2 regions of the Staphylococcus pseudoxylosus genome follow, and region 1 is predicted to be linked to the other one. Evidence: riboswitches for the same ligand, from Rfam matches in the RefSeq annotation. Region 1 holds a riboswitch; the other holds the start of a gene.
The links. A riboswitch is a leader RNA that binds a small molecule or an ion and turns the genes downstream of it on or off. The one in region 1 is predicted to bind lysine.
Positions count from the first base shown of each region.

Region 2: linked by a shared signal. The riboswitch ahead of LG295_RS07695 (aspartate kinase) and the one ahead of LG295_RS06330 (amino acid permease) in region 1 are both predicted to bind lysine.

Region 1 covers NZ_CP085024.1:1,318,598-1,326,354, reverse strand. Annotated here, with positions in the region: gene infC (translation initiation factor IF-3) at 1-271, opposite strand, end outside; ribosomal protein L20 leader region at 295-423, opposite strand; gene LG295_RS06330 (amino acid permease) at 484-1,974, opposite strand; lysine riboswitch at 2,189-2,363, opposite strand; gene thrS (threonine--tRNA ligase) at 2,423-4,360, opposite strand; gene dnaI (primosomal protein DnaI) at 4,711-5,634, opposite strand; gene LG295_RS06315 (replication initiation and membrane attachment family protein) at 5,635-7,014, opposite strand; gene nrdR (transcriptional regulator NrdR) at 7,015-7,485, opposite strand.
Region 2 covers NZ_CP085024.1:1,593,167-1,600,923, reverse strand. Annotated here, with positions in the region: gene LG295_RS07715 (PstS family phosphate ABC transporter substrate-binding protein) at 1-434, opposite strand, end outside; gene LG295_RS07710 (S1-like domain-containing RNA-binding protein) at 828-1,727, opposite strand; gene LG295_RS07705 (ABC-F family ATP-binding cassette domain-containing protein) at 1,871-3,475, shown strand; gene LG295_RS07700 (aldo/keto reductase) at 3,667-4,497, shown strand; lysine riboswitch at 4,689-4,867, shown strand; gene LG295_RS07695 (aspartate kinase) at 4,957-6,159, shown strand; gene LG295_RS07690 (aspartate-semialdehyde dehydrogenase) at 6,211-7,200, shown strand; gene dapA (4-hydroxy-tetrahydrodipicolinate synthase) at 7,202-7,757, shown strand, end outside.

The sequences.
Region 1 (7,757 bases):
CTTTAAGGTTAATTGTTTTTTGTTTTTTCTTCATTTCTTTTTCTTTTTTCTGTTGTTCAAATTTATATTTACCATAATCCATAATTCTAGCAACAGGTGGTTTAGCATTCGGAGCCATGATGACTACGTCTAAACCTACTCTATCTGCCATTTCTAGAGCTTCTGTCTTAGTTTTTACACCAATTTGTTCTCCGTCTTGACCGATTAAGCGTAATTCTTTTGCACGAATCTTTTCGTTAACTTGAGTCTGATCTTTTGCTATGGTTGACACCTCCAAGATTTTTACGAAATTATCCCAAGCAAAAAGAGCGAGTATATAATATACCCGCTCTCCTCTACGCATGACTACATCATGCATATATAAGACCTGCCAACAGCTTTTGCGTCGCAACAGGTGAGAAGCGGGAGCTTCTACTTGGTTCGTTTCGTATTCAACGTTACCTAGCATAACAACAATAATGACATTAGTCAACTGTTTTTTTACTATTTATTAATTTCATCCATATCAACATCTTGACGTAAATCTACTTGTTCTAACGGAATGATTTTCGTTCTGTATCTCAATTTATGATAAATGAAAAATGCTAAAAATACAGGTATACCCATATAAGTTATAACGAATCTATTTAAATTGAAATCACCCGTTTTTATAAAGTCTACGTCTTGCCCTATTATAACAAGTACACAGAGTACACCTGCAAATATTGGACCGAACGGGAATAACTTAGCTTTGTATTTTAATTTTGATTTATCATAATTTTGTTTATCAAATGCTTTTCTAAATCTATAATGGCTGACTGCAATACCAACCCATGCGATAAATCCTGTCATACCACTAGCAGCAACAATATATTCATAAGCGTCACCACTTAAATGTTGTAATACAAATATACCTATTACGATAAGCGCTGTGACTAATAATGATACATAAGGCACACCATATTTGTTTGTTTTACCAAATACAGGATATGCTAATTTATCTTTACTCATTGAATACAACATACGCGTTGATGCGTACATACCTGAGTTACCCGCAGATAGAACTGAAGTCAATATTACAGCATTCATAAATGATGCCGCAAATGCTAATCCTGCATTTTGGAATACAAGCGTAAATGGAGATGTTGAAATATCGTCGCCTCCACCCATTAATGCTGCACTGTCATAAGGAATTAACATACCAATAACAAAAATTGCCATAATATAGAAAATCAATATTCTCCAAAACACTTGTTTAATTGCTTTTGGTACAGCGCGTTCTGGATTTTCTGATTCACCTGCAGTTATACCAATCAATTCAGTTCCTTGGAAGGAGAATCCAGCAACTAAGAATACACCTAAGATAGTTAATAGGCTACCTCCTAGTCCATCACCTAGTATTGGTCCGCCACCTTTAGTAAAGGTATCAAAACCAACAAATTCTCCACCCATAATACCTAAGATGGTTAGTAAACCAATTCCTATGAATATGATAACGGTAACTACTTTAATTAATGCAAACCAGTATTCACTTTCACCATATACGCGAACAGATAATGCATTAAGCCCAAAAATAATTAATAAAAATAGACAACTCCAAGCCCAAGCTGGCATCCCGGTTAAAGGTGTCCAATATTGTATAACTTGCGCTGCAATTGTAACATCTGCCGCAACCGTGATAACCCAGTTGAACCAATAATTCCAACCTAATGCAAATCCTAGTGAAGGATCAACAAAACGTGTTGCGTAAGTACTAAATGATCCCGACACTGGTAAATATGTCGCCATTTCTCCTAATGACGTCATAAGGAAGAAGACCATTGCCCCAATAATTGCATAGGCTAGTAATGCACCTAAGGCTCCGGCATCGTGAATCGCTCCACCTGAAGTCATAAATAGCCCTGTTCCAATACATCCACCAATCGCAATCATGGAAATATGACGATCTTTTAGTCCTCTTTGAACTCCATTGCTTTGATTTTCTTGTTTTGCCATAGAAGTGTCCTTTCTTTAAACTTAGAGGTTAACTTACTATATGATTAAAGCATTCAATTTTTACTATGAAAAATCTAAACGCAGCGCAAATATTTGCAAAACCGCATTCACAATAATTTTCACTCAATCCCGTAAAAGTATTAATTTTAATCATTCAACCAAAACAAAATGGTTGCATACCTATTAGATATGCAACCATTTTAATAATAGCATTTATATAGGTAGCACATCACATATGTGACAGTCCAGTTTCTTTCGATAACTGTCCCAACTGATATTGTGTCAATGGTCAATACCAGTTTCGGCATTTTTACCTTTCATGAATTCAACATACGTCCCATACGGCTTCTGAATACTTACTCTTTAAAAATGCAACCTCTAACTCAAATTTAATTTTATTTTAACTCACTAACCTGTAATATACATGATTTCTACATTACTTTCAAGACTATCTTTGTTTTTTCAATCTAATCTCATCGACCAAGTTCCAAATAAACTCGTCTTTCTCTATAGTTTCTTGATCTTGCGAGCCATATTTCCTCACATTCACTTCACTATTTTCTACCTCTTTATCGCCTACGACAAGTTGATATGGAATTTTTTGCATTTGTGCTTCTCTAATTTTATAACCCATTTTTTCATTTCTGTCATCAATTTCAACTCGAACACCTTGTGACTTAAGCTCATCTTGAATAAGTCTCGCATAATCATAATGTAAATCAACATTTACAGGGATGATTTCTACTTGTTTAGGTGCTAACCAAGTTGGGAAAGCTCCTTTTGTTTCTTCAGTTAAAAACGCAACAAAACGTTCCATAGTTGAAACAACACCACGATGTATAACAACTGGTCTATGTTGTTCTCCATCATTACCAATATAAGTTAAATCAAATTTTTGTGGTAATAAGAAATCAAGTTGTGCTGTAGATAATGTTTCTTCTTTACCCATTGCAGTTTGTACTTGTACATCTAGTTTCGGACCATAGAATGCCGCTTCACCAATGGCTTCTTCATAATCTAAGCCTAACTCATCAACAGCTTCCTTCAACATGCTCTCTGCTCTATTCCACATTTCATCGTCATCGAAGTATTTCTCTTTGTCCTCTGGATCTCTATAACTTAGTCTGAAGCTATAGTTTTCAAAGTTAAAGTCTTTATATACATCAATAATTAGATTAACAACACGTTTAAATTCTTCTTTAATTTGATCCGGACGAACAAAGATATGCGCATCATTTAGAGTCATACCACGTACACGTTGTAAACCTGACACAGCTCCACTTGCTTCATAACGGTGCATTGTGCCTAATTCAGCAATTCTTATTGGCAATTCACGATATGAATGTGGTTTATTAGCATAAATCATCATATGATGTGGACAATTCATTGGTCTAAGCACCATTTCTTCATGCTCATCAAGTTTCATTGTTGGGAACATATCCTCTTGATAATGATCCCAGTGACCAGATGTTTTATATAAATCAACATTAGCCATAACCGGTGTGTAAACATGGTCATAGCCCATGCTCACTTCTTTGTCTACGATGTAACGTTCAATTTCTCGACGGATTGTTGCACCGTTTGGTAACCAAAGTGGTAAACCAGCGCCTACCAATGGATTGTTTGAGAATAGCTCTAGTTCCTTACCAATTTTACGATGATCACGTTCTTTTCTTTCTTCAAGCATTTGTAAGTGTGCTTTCAAATCCTTTTTATCGAAAAATGCTGTACCATAAATACGTTGTAGCATTTTGTTGTTACTATCACCACGCCAATAAGCTCCAGCTGTCGATAATAGTTTAAATTCTTTAATTTTTGAAGTTGAAGGTACATGTACACCACGACATAAATCTGTAAATTCACCTTGAGTGTATAATGTGACATTTTCATCTTCAGGAATTGCATTTATAAGTTCTAATTTATAAGGGTCTTCTGAGAAAAATGCTTTAGCTTCATTACGAGAAACAACCTTACGCTCTATTGGGTAATTCTCATTAACAATCTGTTTCATTGTCTTTTCAATTTTCTCAAAATCATCCGAAGAAAGACTCTCTTCCATATCAAAGTCATAATAAAAACCACCTTCAATTACGGGACCAACACCAAAGTTTACATTTCCATATAAACGTTTTAATGCTTGTGCCATAAGATGGGCTGTTGAATGTCGTAACACTTCCAAAGCTTCATCTGTACCAGGTGTAACGATTTCAATATCGCCATCTTCTTCAATTGGTCTAGTTAAATCAATTAGTTGACCATTCAACTTTCCAGCTACGGCTTTTTTTCTTAATCCTGGACTTATTGATTGTGCTATATCTTCTGTTGTTGTGCCTTTATCAAACACTTTCGCATTACCATCTGGAAATTTTATATTAATTTGGTCCATTTAACATTCCTCCTATTTATTCAAGCACTTAAATCAAAGCGAAATACAATTTATCAATAATCGCAGAGAAAATAAAAAGACCCCATCCCTATAAAGGGACGAGGTCTTCGTGGTACCACCCTAAATTAAAACTTTTCTGCATAAATACAAAATAGCTTCTCTCTACGTAAGATAACGGTCTTGAGCCGGATGTTCATTACAACATCACTGACGAAGGAGTAATCAATAAATATACTTACCATATCTCAACATCCAATGGCTCTCTGTGAAGTAGTGAAATATCAATCGTATCTTCGTTTCATTTCGTTTGATTTAGATTTAATTATATTATACAACATTTATTTTAGATTTCAATCGTTCCTATAATTTTTTCCTTCTAAATAATAAGGTGTCGCCAAAGTTTTGATACGTTCCATAATTCGGGCTGCCTTTGTCTTCTCAGTACCATCACGCGTTACCGAAAGATGATACTCTAATTCTTCAAAGCTTAAATTAGAACTAAAAAATGTTGGTAATTCCTGTACCATTCTGTAATGTAATAGCGGCCCTATAACTTCATCTCTAGCCCATGGTGTAATTTCTTCAGCACCGATATCATCTAACATTAAAATATTCGCTTCTCGTACTCTGGATAATTTTGTTTCAAAACTTCCATCCTTAAAGCCGCCTTTAAGTGAACGAATAAATTCAGGCAAATAGACAATAGTAGAAGGAATTTTTTCCGTTTTTAACTGATTCGCAATGGCGCCTAAAATAAATGACTTCCCTGTTCCAAATGGGCCATGCAAGTATAATCCTTTAACTTGAGGATCGTGTTTCGTGATTTTATCACAAATTTTGTTTGCTGCCATTGCAACATCTAATCTATCTCTTCTATCCATATATATATCTTCAAGTTTAGCGTCTAAAGTATCACGTTGCATATGGTGCGAAGTAATTAGATGAGAGTTAAACCTTTCTTCATCATACTTTATCTTACACGGGCATGGTAAATAACGAATTTTGATATGGTTACTTTCAATATATAGTTCTGGAACATGGCCTTTTACAAAGTTAGGACAATCCTTATAAGCATGTCCATCATAGTGTTTCACTTGGTCTTTGTATTCTTGCAAAATATTTAAGTCTTCATCTATCATGGCATTTGTCAATTCTGATTGATGCTCATTTAAAAAGCGTTTAACATCAGGATCATTAATCACATCTTTTTTTATTTTTTCTATGCGTTTTGATAAATCATCTGACTCTCCCATGATATTATTAAAAGATTTCATTTATTCGCCCTCCTTCCATCTATTTTTTAATTGATTTAAAAATTGCTCTCTGTCATTTTTTAGCTTCTCATCTTCTTCGTCGTTATGCTGTTGGTTATCTTTTTCTGGTTTCTCATCTCGCTCTTCTAACCATTTCGGTGTCATCTCTCTAGAAGCTAATTGTTTTTGTTTATATCGATTTTTGGTCGGATAAGATTCTTTTTTAGGTTGATTAACTTTCATTGCATATTCATATGCCTGTTCAGCCGTTTTAATACCTTTTTTCTTCCAATTTGATGCTATTTCAAAAATATAAGTTTTAGGTAACTTCATATCTTCCTTCAACATAACAAATTGCAATAGAATATTAATAACACCAAAAGATAAGTTTTCACGTTCAATCAATTCTTCAATCATGAATTTTTGCTGTGTAGTCGGTTCAGATTCTGACCACGATGCTAACATATCAATTGGGCTTGTTTGCTCCAATTGTACCAACCAATTATCAGATTGACTTGACGTTTCTTCAGAAGTGTTTACTTGTGAAGGAACATTATCTTTTTCTGATTTAACTTGTAAATTGGGTAACTGTTGTTCATGTTCCATTAAATAATAAGTACGTGCGTGTTTTCTTAATTCTTCAAAAGATAATTCTTGCGCACTCGTTATCGATTTTAAAATAATACGCTTCATCGATTCAGGCGTCAAACCATATAATGTTGCAATTTGTGTTATTAACGCTTTCGCATCATTCGTAACAATTTTTGAACTAATAAAATGATTCTGCAACAAATCATATAATGTTTCAAAGTCAAAGTGAACGCGTGTAAGGTCTAAACCTTCATACGGCTTATCATCTTGGATGTATGTTGTATCTTGTGCTAATGCTTTATTAGGGATTTTAAAAACATCAGTAAATGTGCGTGTTATATCTTGATAACTGTTTAAGTCGATAGCATTTTTGGTTTCAAAGTGACGTTTTAATTGTTGGTAACGTTGCTTGCTCACCTCACTATATAGATAAACTGATAGCATAGGGTCACTGAAAAACTGTTTCGCAGTAGGAGGTTGATTAAGAACATAAACAAATGAGGAATGCTGCTCGTTATGATTTACATAAGATTTTACCAATCCAATACCTTCCAACAAATCCATTTCTTTTCTGAATTCTAATAGATTAATTTTCAACTCACTCATAATAATATAGTGCGTCAACACCGCATCTACTTCGTGGTCCACAAATTGGTTTAAATAATGATATAGTCCCGTCGCATTAGCGCCTATCATCGGTGTAAACAATCTGTTCAAGATTTCTAAATGATTATTATTTAAATAAAATTCACGCACGATAGTAAAATTATCATGTGGTCTCAATCCATAATCATATGATTGTAACCCCATTTACGAATCACTCCGTTTATTATTTACTAATATACCTTGCATTGATTGCAATAATTGATCTACATCTTTGAATTCTTTATAAACAGAAGCAAATCGTACATAGGACACTTGATCTACGTGCATAAGTAGATTCATCACATGTTCTCCTATTTCTCTAGAAGAAATTTCTGCGTGTCCCTCATCACGCAACTTCCATTCTACGTTATTAGTAATATCTTCTAATTGTTGGTAACGAACCGGTCTCTTTTCACAAGAACGTACTAAACCATTTAATATTTTCTCACGCGAAAATTGCTCCCGGGTTCCATCTTTTTTCACCACGATAAGTGGTCTTTTCTCTATATGTTCAAAGGTTGTGAATCTTGTTTCACAATTTTCACATTCTCTTCTACGACGAATCGCATTAACTTCATCTGCATGTCTAGAGTCTACAACACGAGAATGAGTCGAATTACATTTCGGGCATTTCATCGAATTATCACCCTCTCATTTATGATTATCTTCTATTATACTATAAATATGCATGTCACAAAAGAATCGTATTACACAATTTAGCATATAAGAATTAATGCTGAATTATTTTTAACTAACTCTTATACATTTTTCTGATGACAACTCTTACTATAAAAGGATACTTCATTACACCAAATATTTGAATATATCTAGCTTCTTATTCCTCCTTGTGTTAATAACACTAATAAAACTCCCTCTAAGTTAGTATGCTTAAATGCAAACTAACTTAG
Region 2 (7,757 bases), 270 kb from region 1:
GTTTTTGCTTCACCTGAGTAGATTTTCTTAAGTTGTTCTTTTGTAAGTTCATCAACGAAATCATTATCTTTGTTTACAGTAATCGTTACACCATCTTGAGCAATTTTGAATTCATCATATTTAATCCCTTTATCATCTAGTTTTTTCTTTTCTTCATCTTTGATTGGTCTAGAAGCGTTTGAAAAATCAGTATTCCCTGCTATGAATTTCTCAAAGCCGCCACCTGTACCTGAAGTACCAGAAGAAACTGTTACATCTGAATTATCTTTAGCAAATTTTTCATTTAGTTTTTCAATGATTGGACCTACTGTAGAAGAGCCATCGCCCTTAACTTCTCCTTCGCCTTTACCTGAGTTTGCGTTACCGCCACCACAAGCACCTAATAAAAGTGAAGCGCCGATTGCTGTAGTACCAAATAATTGCCATTTTTTCATTGAAACATCCTCCTAATAAGTGAATAACCCAAAAGTTATATGTATTTATTACAGTTCCTATACTACACACTGTTTATTAAATAGAAATATAGTTAGTGTAAATGTTTCGTTAAGAAAACATTTTTATCATTTACAATGTTTATATTTGTCATATGATAATGTGTATTAGTACTATAAATGCTTTGGTAGCAGCGTTTTTAGTGTAAGTGATATATTACAAAATTTTAGGGTTTGTAATATAAACGCTAAAAAAACCTGAAAATAACTACTTTACCGTAGTATTTTCAGGTTACAAGGTGTACTTCTATAAAGAATAATTTGATTCAATCATATTATTGGTTTTGTATTATCAAGGTAATGGTTGAATATAGTTTTTACATTTAACTTCGTGGACTATTTTTCTGCTCGGTCCCAGCCCTTTTGAGTTAAAGCTATTTTACCACTTTCAATGTTAATAATTTTGTTTTTGTAAAGATGACCAATGGCTCTTTTAAATGATCCTTTGCTCATGTTAAAGATTTCTTTAATGGCTTCAGGACTTGATTTATCTGAAAATGGTAATTCGCCATTATATTCTACAAGTAAATCAAAAATGTGTTGCCCATCATCATCTAATCTTTCGTGAGCTAATGGTAAAAATGACCCGTTTAATTCACCTTTATCATTTTGGCCAATAATGCGCACTTTTACATTTTCACCCAGACGTGGTTCTGCTTTACGTTCAGATTCATGAACAAATATTTTATATCCATCTTTAGATAGTAAGAAACTACCAATTCTTAATAGACGATATGGTCTAGCTTCGATAACTTGATTTTGCTTTTCATTTTCAAATGAAGGGGTGTACATTTGTTCGACAATAGTTTCAGTCGCTAAACGCGCAAACATATTGTTGTCTCTGTCCACACGTAAAGTAACAAATAACTCATCACCTTGTATTGGCCATACTTCTTTTACTTTTGGTAAATCTACCCAAGGAATTAATACTTCTCTTGGTAAACCGACATCTACATGCGCACCATCGCGGTCAGTTTTGATCACTTTAACAAAAGCATACTTATCTGTTGTGATATCAGGCATATTTTGTGTGGCAAATAATGCTCCTGATCTGTTTGGATAGATGAAGAAACTATATTCTTCTCCTATTTGTAATTCATCTTCTTCGTTAATTTCAGATTGGTTTAGTTTTACGTCTTCGCCATTTGGTCCTTTTAATTGGTATGTTGAGCCTTCTATGCCAACAACTTCAAGAAATTCTATTGAACCTACTATATCTTTTTCATCTTGGGCCATACTTTTCTCCTTCGTACATAAATTTATTCTTTTTTATTATAACATGCTATAAGGAAACAAGCATCAGTATAGCGAGAATGGTCGAAAGTACAAACTAAGTGTGTTATAATTTGTCCGGTAGATTAACGAAAAGGAGTAAATGCATGTTACAAGTTACTGATGTAAGTTTACGATTTGGCGATCGTAAATTATTCGAAGATGTAAATATTAAATTTACAGATGGCAATTGCTATGGTTTGATTGGGGCAAATGGAGCTGGTAAGTCAACATTCTTGAAGATTTTATCCGGCGAATTAGACGCTCAAACTGGCCATGTTTCAATGGGTAAAAATGAACGTTTAGCAGTATTGAAACAAGATCACTTCGCCTATGAAGATGAGCGTGTTTTAGACGTTGTTATTAAAGGTCACGAACGTTTATATGAAGTAATGAAAGAAAAAGATGAAATTTATATGAAACCAGATTTCAGTGATGAAGACGGTATAAGAGCTGCTGAACTTGAAGGTGAATTCGCAGAAATGGATGGTTGGAATGCAGAAGCAGATGCTGGTTCCCTACTTTCTGGTCTTGGCATTAAAGCTGACTTGCAAGACAAAACGATGTCAGAATTAGAAAACAACCAAAAAGTTAAAGTGTTATTAGCGCAAAGTCTCTTTGGTCAGCCAGATGTACTATTACTAGATGAGCCGACCAATGGACTAGATATTCCAGCTATAAGTTGGTTAGAAGATTTCCTTATCAATTTTGATAACACTGTTATTGTTGTATCACATGATAGACACTTTTTAAATAATGTGTGTACTCATATTGCTGATTTAGATTATGGCAAGATTAAAGTTTATGTAGGTAACTATGATTTTTGGTATCAGTCAAGTGAATTAGCTATGAAAATGGCTCAAGATCAAAATAAGAAAAAAGAAGAAAAAATTAAAGAGTTACAAGAATTTGTTGCGCGTTTCTCTGCAAACGCATCTAAATCTAAACAAGCTACAAGTCGTAAAAAGCAATTAGAGAAAATTGAACTCGATGATATTCAACCTTCTTCGCGCCGTTATCCATTTGTAAAATTCACACCAGAACGTGAAATTGGTAACGACTTATTATTTGTAGAAAATCTATCAAAATCAATTGATGGTGTTAAAGTTCTTGATAACATTTCATTTACAATGGATCCAAATGATAAAGCTGTACTAATTGGAGATAGTGAATTTGCTAAATCAACATTACTGAAAATACTAGCTGGAGAAATGGAGCCTGATGAAGGTACAGTAAGATGGGGTGTTACTACATCTCGCAGCTACTTCCCTAAAGATAACTCAGAATTCTTTGAAGGTGTGGACATGAATCTTGTCGATTGGTTACGTCAATACGCACCTGAGGATGAACAAACTGAAACGTTCTTACGTGGTTTCTTAGGTCGTATGTTATTTAGTGGTGAAGAAGTTAAGAAAAAAGCAAGTGTATTATCAGGTGGAGAAAAAGTGCGTTGTATGCTAAGTAAAATGATGTTATCTAGCGCAAACGTATTATTACTTGATGAGCCTACAAACCACTTAGACTTAGAAAGTATCACTGCTGTAAATGATGGCTTGAAGAACTTTAAGGGTTCTCTTATTTTCACTTCATATGACTTTGAATTTATCAATACAATCGCAAATCGTGTAATCGACTTAAATCCAGCTGGAGCTGTATCTAAAGAGATATCATACCAAGCTTATTTAGAAGAAACTGGTGTATTAACGAAATAAATAATGATTGTTAATTAATAATTAAAAATATGAAAATATATTTGTCTGCCGGGTTATAATTATAATCTGGCAGACTTTTTATTACTCCCCTTTTGATAATTGTAAAACAAATGTTGTAAGGGCCAATTACTTTGAAATGCTTTTCAAGCATTATATAATTATTATAAGTTTAAGCTAGGAGGAATTTGAAAATGCAAAATTTAGATATGATTGACGGCAAGATAATACCTCAAATAGGGTTTGGTACATATAAGTTAAATGGTGTATCAGGGATGCATGCGATTGTAAGTGCGTTAAATCAAGGTTATCGTTTATTAGATACTGCATACAATTATGAGAATGAAGGCACCGTTGGTAAAGCGATTGAACAGAGTCATGTTTCAAGAGACCAAATTATTGTAACTTCTAAACTTCCTGGACGTTACCAAGACTACAATGCAGCATTGATTGCTATTCAAGAATCGATTTATCGTCTGAATGTGGAATATATCGATTTATACTTAATACATTGGCCAAACCCAAGACACGGTAAATTTGTTGAGGCTTGGCAAGCGATGATTGATGCTCGCAATGCTGGATTAATTAAATCTATTGGTGTGTGTAATTTCTTGCCTGAGCATATTGAAACGTTAGAACAAGAAACAGGAGTCCTGCCTTCGGTTAACCAAATAGAATTACATCCTTATTTTAATCAACAAGATATGATTAGATATCATAATGAAAAAGGAATTATTACGCAAGCTTGGAGCCCTCTTGGTCGCGCTTCAGAAGTTATAAATGATAAGGATATTGAAGTGATAGCAGAAAAATATGATAAAACCATTCCTCAAATTATTTTGAGATGGCATATTCAAAATGGTGTAGTACCTATTCCAAAAGCAACTTCTATTGCTAGACAAATTCAAAATAAAGAGGTTTTTGATTTCACTTTAGAGCATGATGATATCGAAAAAATAAATGCGTTAACTCAAAAAGACGGCAGATTAAAAGGACAAGATCCGGCAGTATATGAAGAATTTTAATCTACTGTAACGCCCATTATTATAATTTGAAAATGTGAATGCGAATTGATTTGCAACACTTTTTACACATAAGTTGCAAAAAGGAGTTATAAAGTGTTGGATTTTTCAGTAAATTAAAAAAACTTGGTAAAAGCGGTTTACAGTATATGCAAGCCTATGTATAATGTGTATCATAAACAAAAAATTAAATATGGTTTTGATGAGGCGCATCAATCATTAGTAATTATTAGAAGAACCTGCCTGCTAGCAGCTAATTTTGAAAGGGTGAGATGCCGAAACAGTTATAATAGCAGCTTATAACACGTTGGACTTTATGGTTAAGAGCTAAGAGTCTGTCATTATTTTAAAATAATGGAGTGCATCACTTGTATATATATTATAGAACAGGTTCGCATTCCGAACTTGTTCTTTTTTTATAATACTGTGATTCTCCCCTATTCGTTGAGGAGGATATAGAAATTGGAAAGAAGTGTTTTGAAATTTGGAGGTTCTTCAGTAAGTGATTTTACTAAAATAAAAAATATTGCCGAAATGCTTAGGTTAAGAGTTGAACAAGGTGAACAATTAATTGTGGTTGTAAGTGCTATGGGTAAAACAACAGATGAATTAATGGCTAACGTTTCTACTTTAACTAGTAGTCCTAAAGATCAGGAACTTGCCCTCTTACTTACCACAGGAGAACAACAAACAGTTTCTTATTTATCGATGGTTTTAAATGATATTGGTATTAATGCCAAAGCCATGACTGGTTATCAAGCAGGTATTAAAACTGTTGGACATCATTTGAAGAGCCGTATAGCAGAAATTGATCCTGATACATTCGAGCAAGCTTTTACCGAAAATGACATTTTAGTCATAGCAGGTTTTCAAGGTATTAATGATAACTTTGAAGTAACTACATTAGGTCGTGGTGGATCAGATACTACAGCAGTCGCATTAGCAGCAAGTAATAACATAGCTTGCGAAATATATACAGATGTTGATGGTGTTTATGCTACAGATCCAAGACTTTATAAGGATGCTAAACGTTTGGACTATGTCTCTTATGAAGAAATGATGGAGATGAGTGCTTTAGGTGCAGGTGTGCTTGAAACAAGAAGTGTAGAATTGGCAAACAATTACAGTATTCCACTATACTTAGGAAGAACTTTATCAAATGTGAAAGGAACATGGATTATGCCCCAAACTGAAATATTAGAAAGAAAAGCCGTTACAGGTGTTGCGTTAGATACGCATATGATGCACGTTACAATTAGTTATCCTCTACCCGATAACAAATTATTAACTGCATTATTCAACCATTTAGAAGATGGTTCTGTTAATGTTGATATGATATCGCAAATCGTTAATTTGGAAGGATTACAAATGTCATTTACGATTAAAGATACAGATGTCATACAAATTTCAACGATTTTAGAGTCTTTAAAAGAATCATTTAGTGCGTTAGACTTTAAGATAAATGAAGATTACGTTAAACTCTCTCTAATTGGTTCTGGCATGAGAGACATGTCGGGCGTAGCTTCAAAAGCATTCAAAACATTGATTGAAAATGATATTTCATTTTATCAAACAACAACTTCAGAAATTAGTATTTCATGTGTTATTGATGCTATGAATGGTGAACGTGCTGTTCAAACCCTTTATCAAGCTTTTGATATCTGAATTTTCAAAATTATAGTACTATTAAAAAAATAACATTGGAGTGTATTGTATATGACAAGATTAGCAATTGCAGGTGCAACTGGTTTAGTAGGAAGAAAAATGTTAGAAACTATTGATAGAAAAGAGATTCCGTTTGATGAATTGGTGCTATTTTCATCAGCACGTTCAGCTGGACAACAAGTAGAATTCCAAGGTCAAACGTATACAGTTAGAGAGTTAACTGAAGATGCGGCTAGAGAATCATTTGATTATGTATTGATGAGCGCTGGTGGTAGTACAAGTGAGCACTTCTCACCTATCTTTGAAGAAGCAGGCGCTATTGTTATTGATAACTCCAGCCAATGGAGAATGACTGAAGGCATCGATTTAATCGTACCAGAAGTCAATGAACCTAAATTAGATAGAAAGATCATTGCAAATCCTAACTGTTCTACGATTCAATCAGTTGTGCCACTTAAACCATTACAAGAAACTTATGGTTTGAAACGCGTAGCATACACAACTTATCAAGCAGTATCTGGATCTGGTGTTAAAGGTAAGGCAGATTTAGCAGAAGGTGCAAATGGCAAAGCACCTGAAGCTTACCCACATCCAATTTATAATAATGTGTTACCACATATAGATAGTTTCCTTGAAGATGGGTATACAAAAGAAGAACAAAAAATGATTGATGAAACACGTAAAATCTTAAATGTAGATGACTTAAAAGTTACAGCGACTTGTGTTCGTGTACCAGTACAAGATAGTCACAGCGTACACATGAGTGTAACATTAGAACAAGAAGCGACAGTTGAAGCAATACAAGCATTGTTTGAAAATGATGATCGTGTTGTACTTGTAGATAATCCACAGAATAATGAATACCCATTAGCGATACATTCTACTAATAAAGATGAAATCTTTGTAGGACGTATTCGTCGTGATGATAGTTTAGATAATACATTCCACGTTTGGTGTACTTCTGATAACTTATTGAAAGGTGCAGCATTAAATGCAGTACAAATTCTTGAACAAGTGATGAGCTTGAAAGGAGTTAAATAAGATGGGACACATTTTTGAAGGTGTTGGTGTAGCTTTAGCAACGCCATTCACACACAATGAAGTAGACTATGAAGCCATTAGAAGACATGTTGATTATTTAATAGAGAACGATACGAAATCTATCGTAGTCAATGGTACTACTGCGGAAAACCCTACACTTACTGAAGATGAGAAAGATCAAATATTAGAAATTGTCATTAATCATGTAGATGGTCGAGTACCGGTAATTGCAGGGACAGGTACTAACAATACACAAAAATCTATTCAAGCTTCCGTACGTGCTAGAGAATTAGGCGCAGATGCAATCATGTTGATTACGCCCTACTATAATAAAACAAACCAACGTGGTTTAATTGCACATTTTACGACAATTGCTGATGCAGTTAAATTACCAGTCGTTTTATATAATGTGCCCTCTCGTACGAATATGACAATTGACGCAGAAACAGTCGAAACTTTAAGTCAAAATGAGTATATCGTCGCACTAAAAGATGCAACAAATGATTTTGATTATTTAGACGATTTAAAAAAACGTCTAAACCTAGATGAGTTCGCTT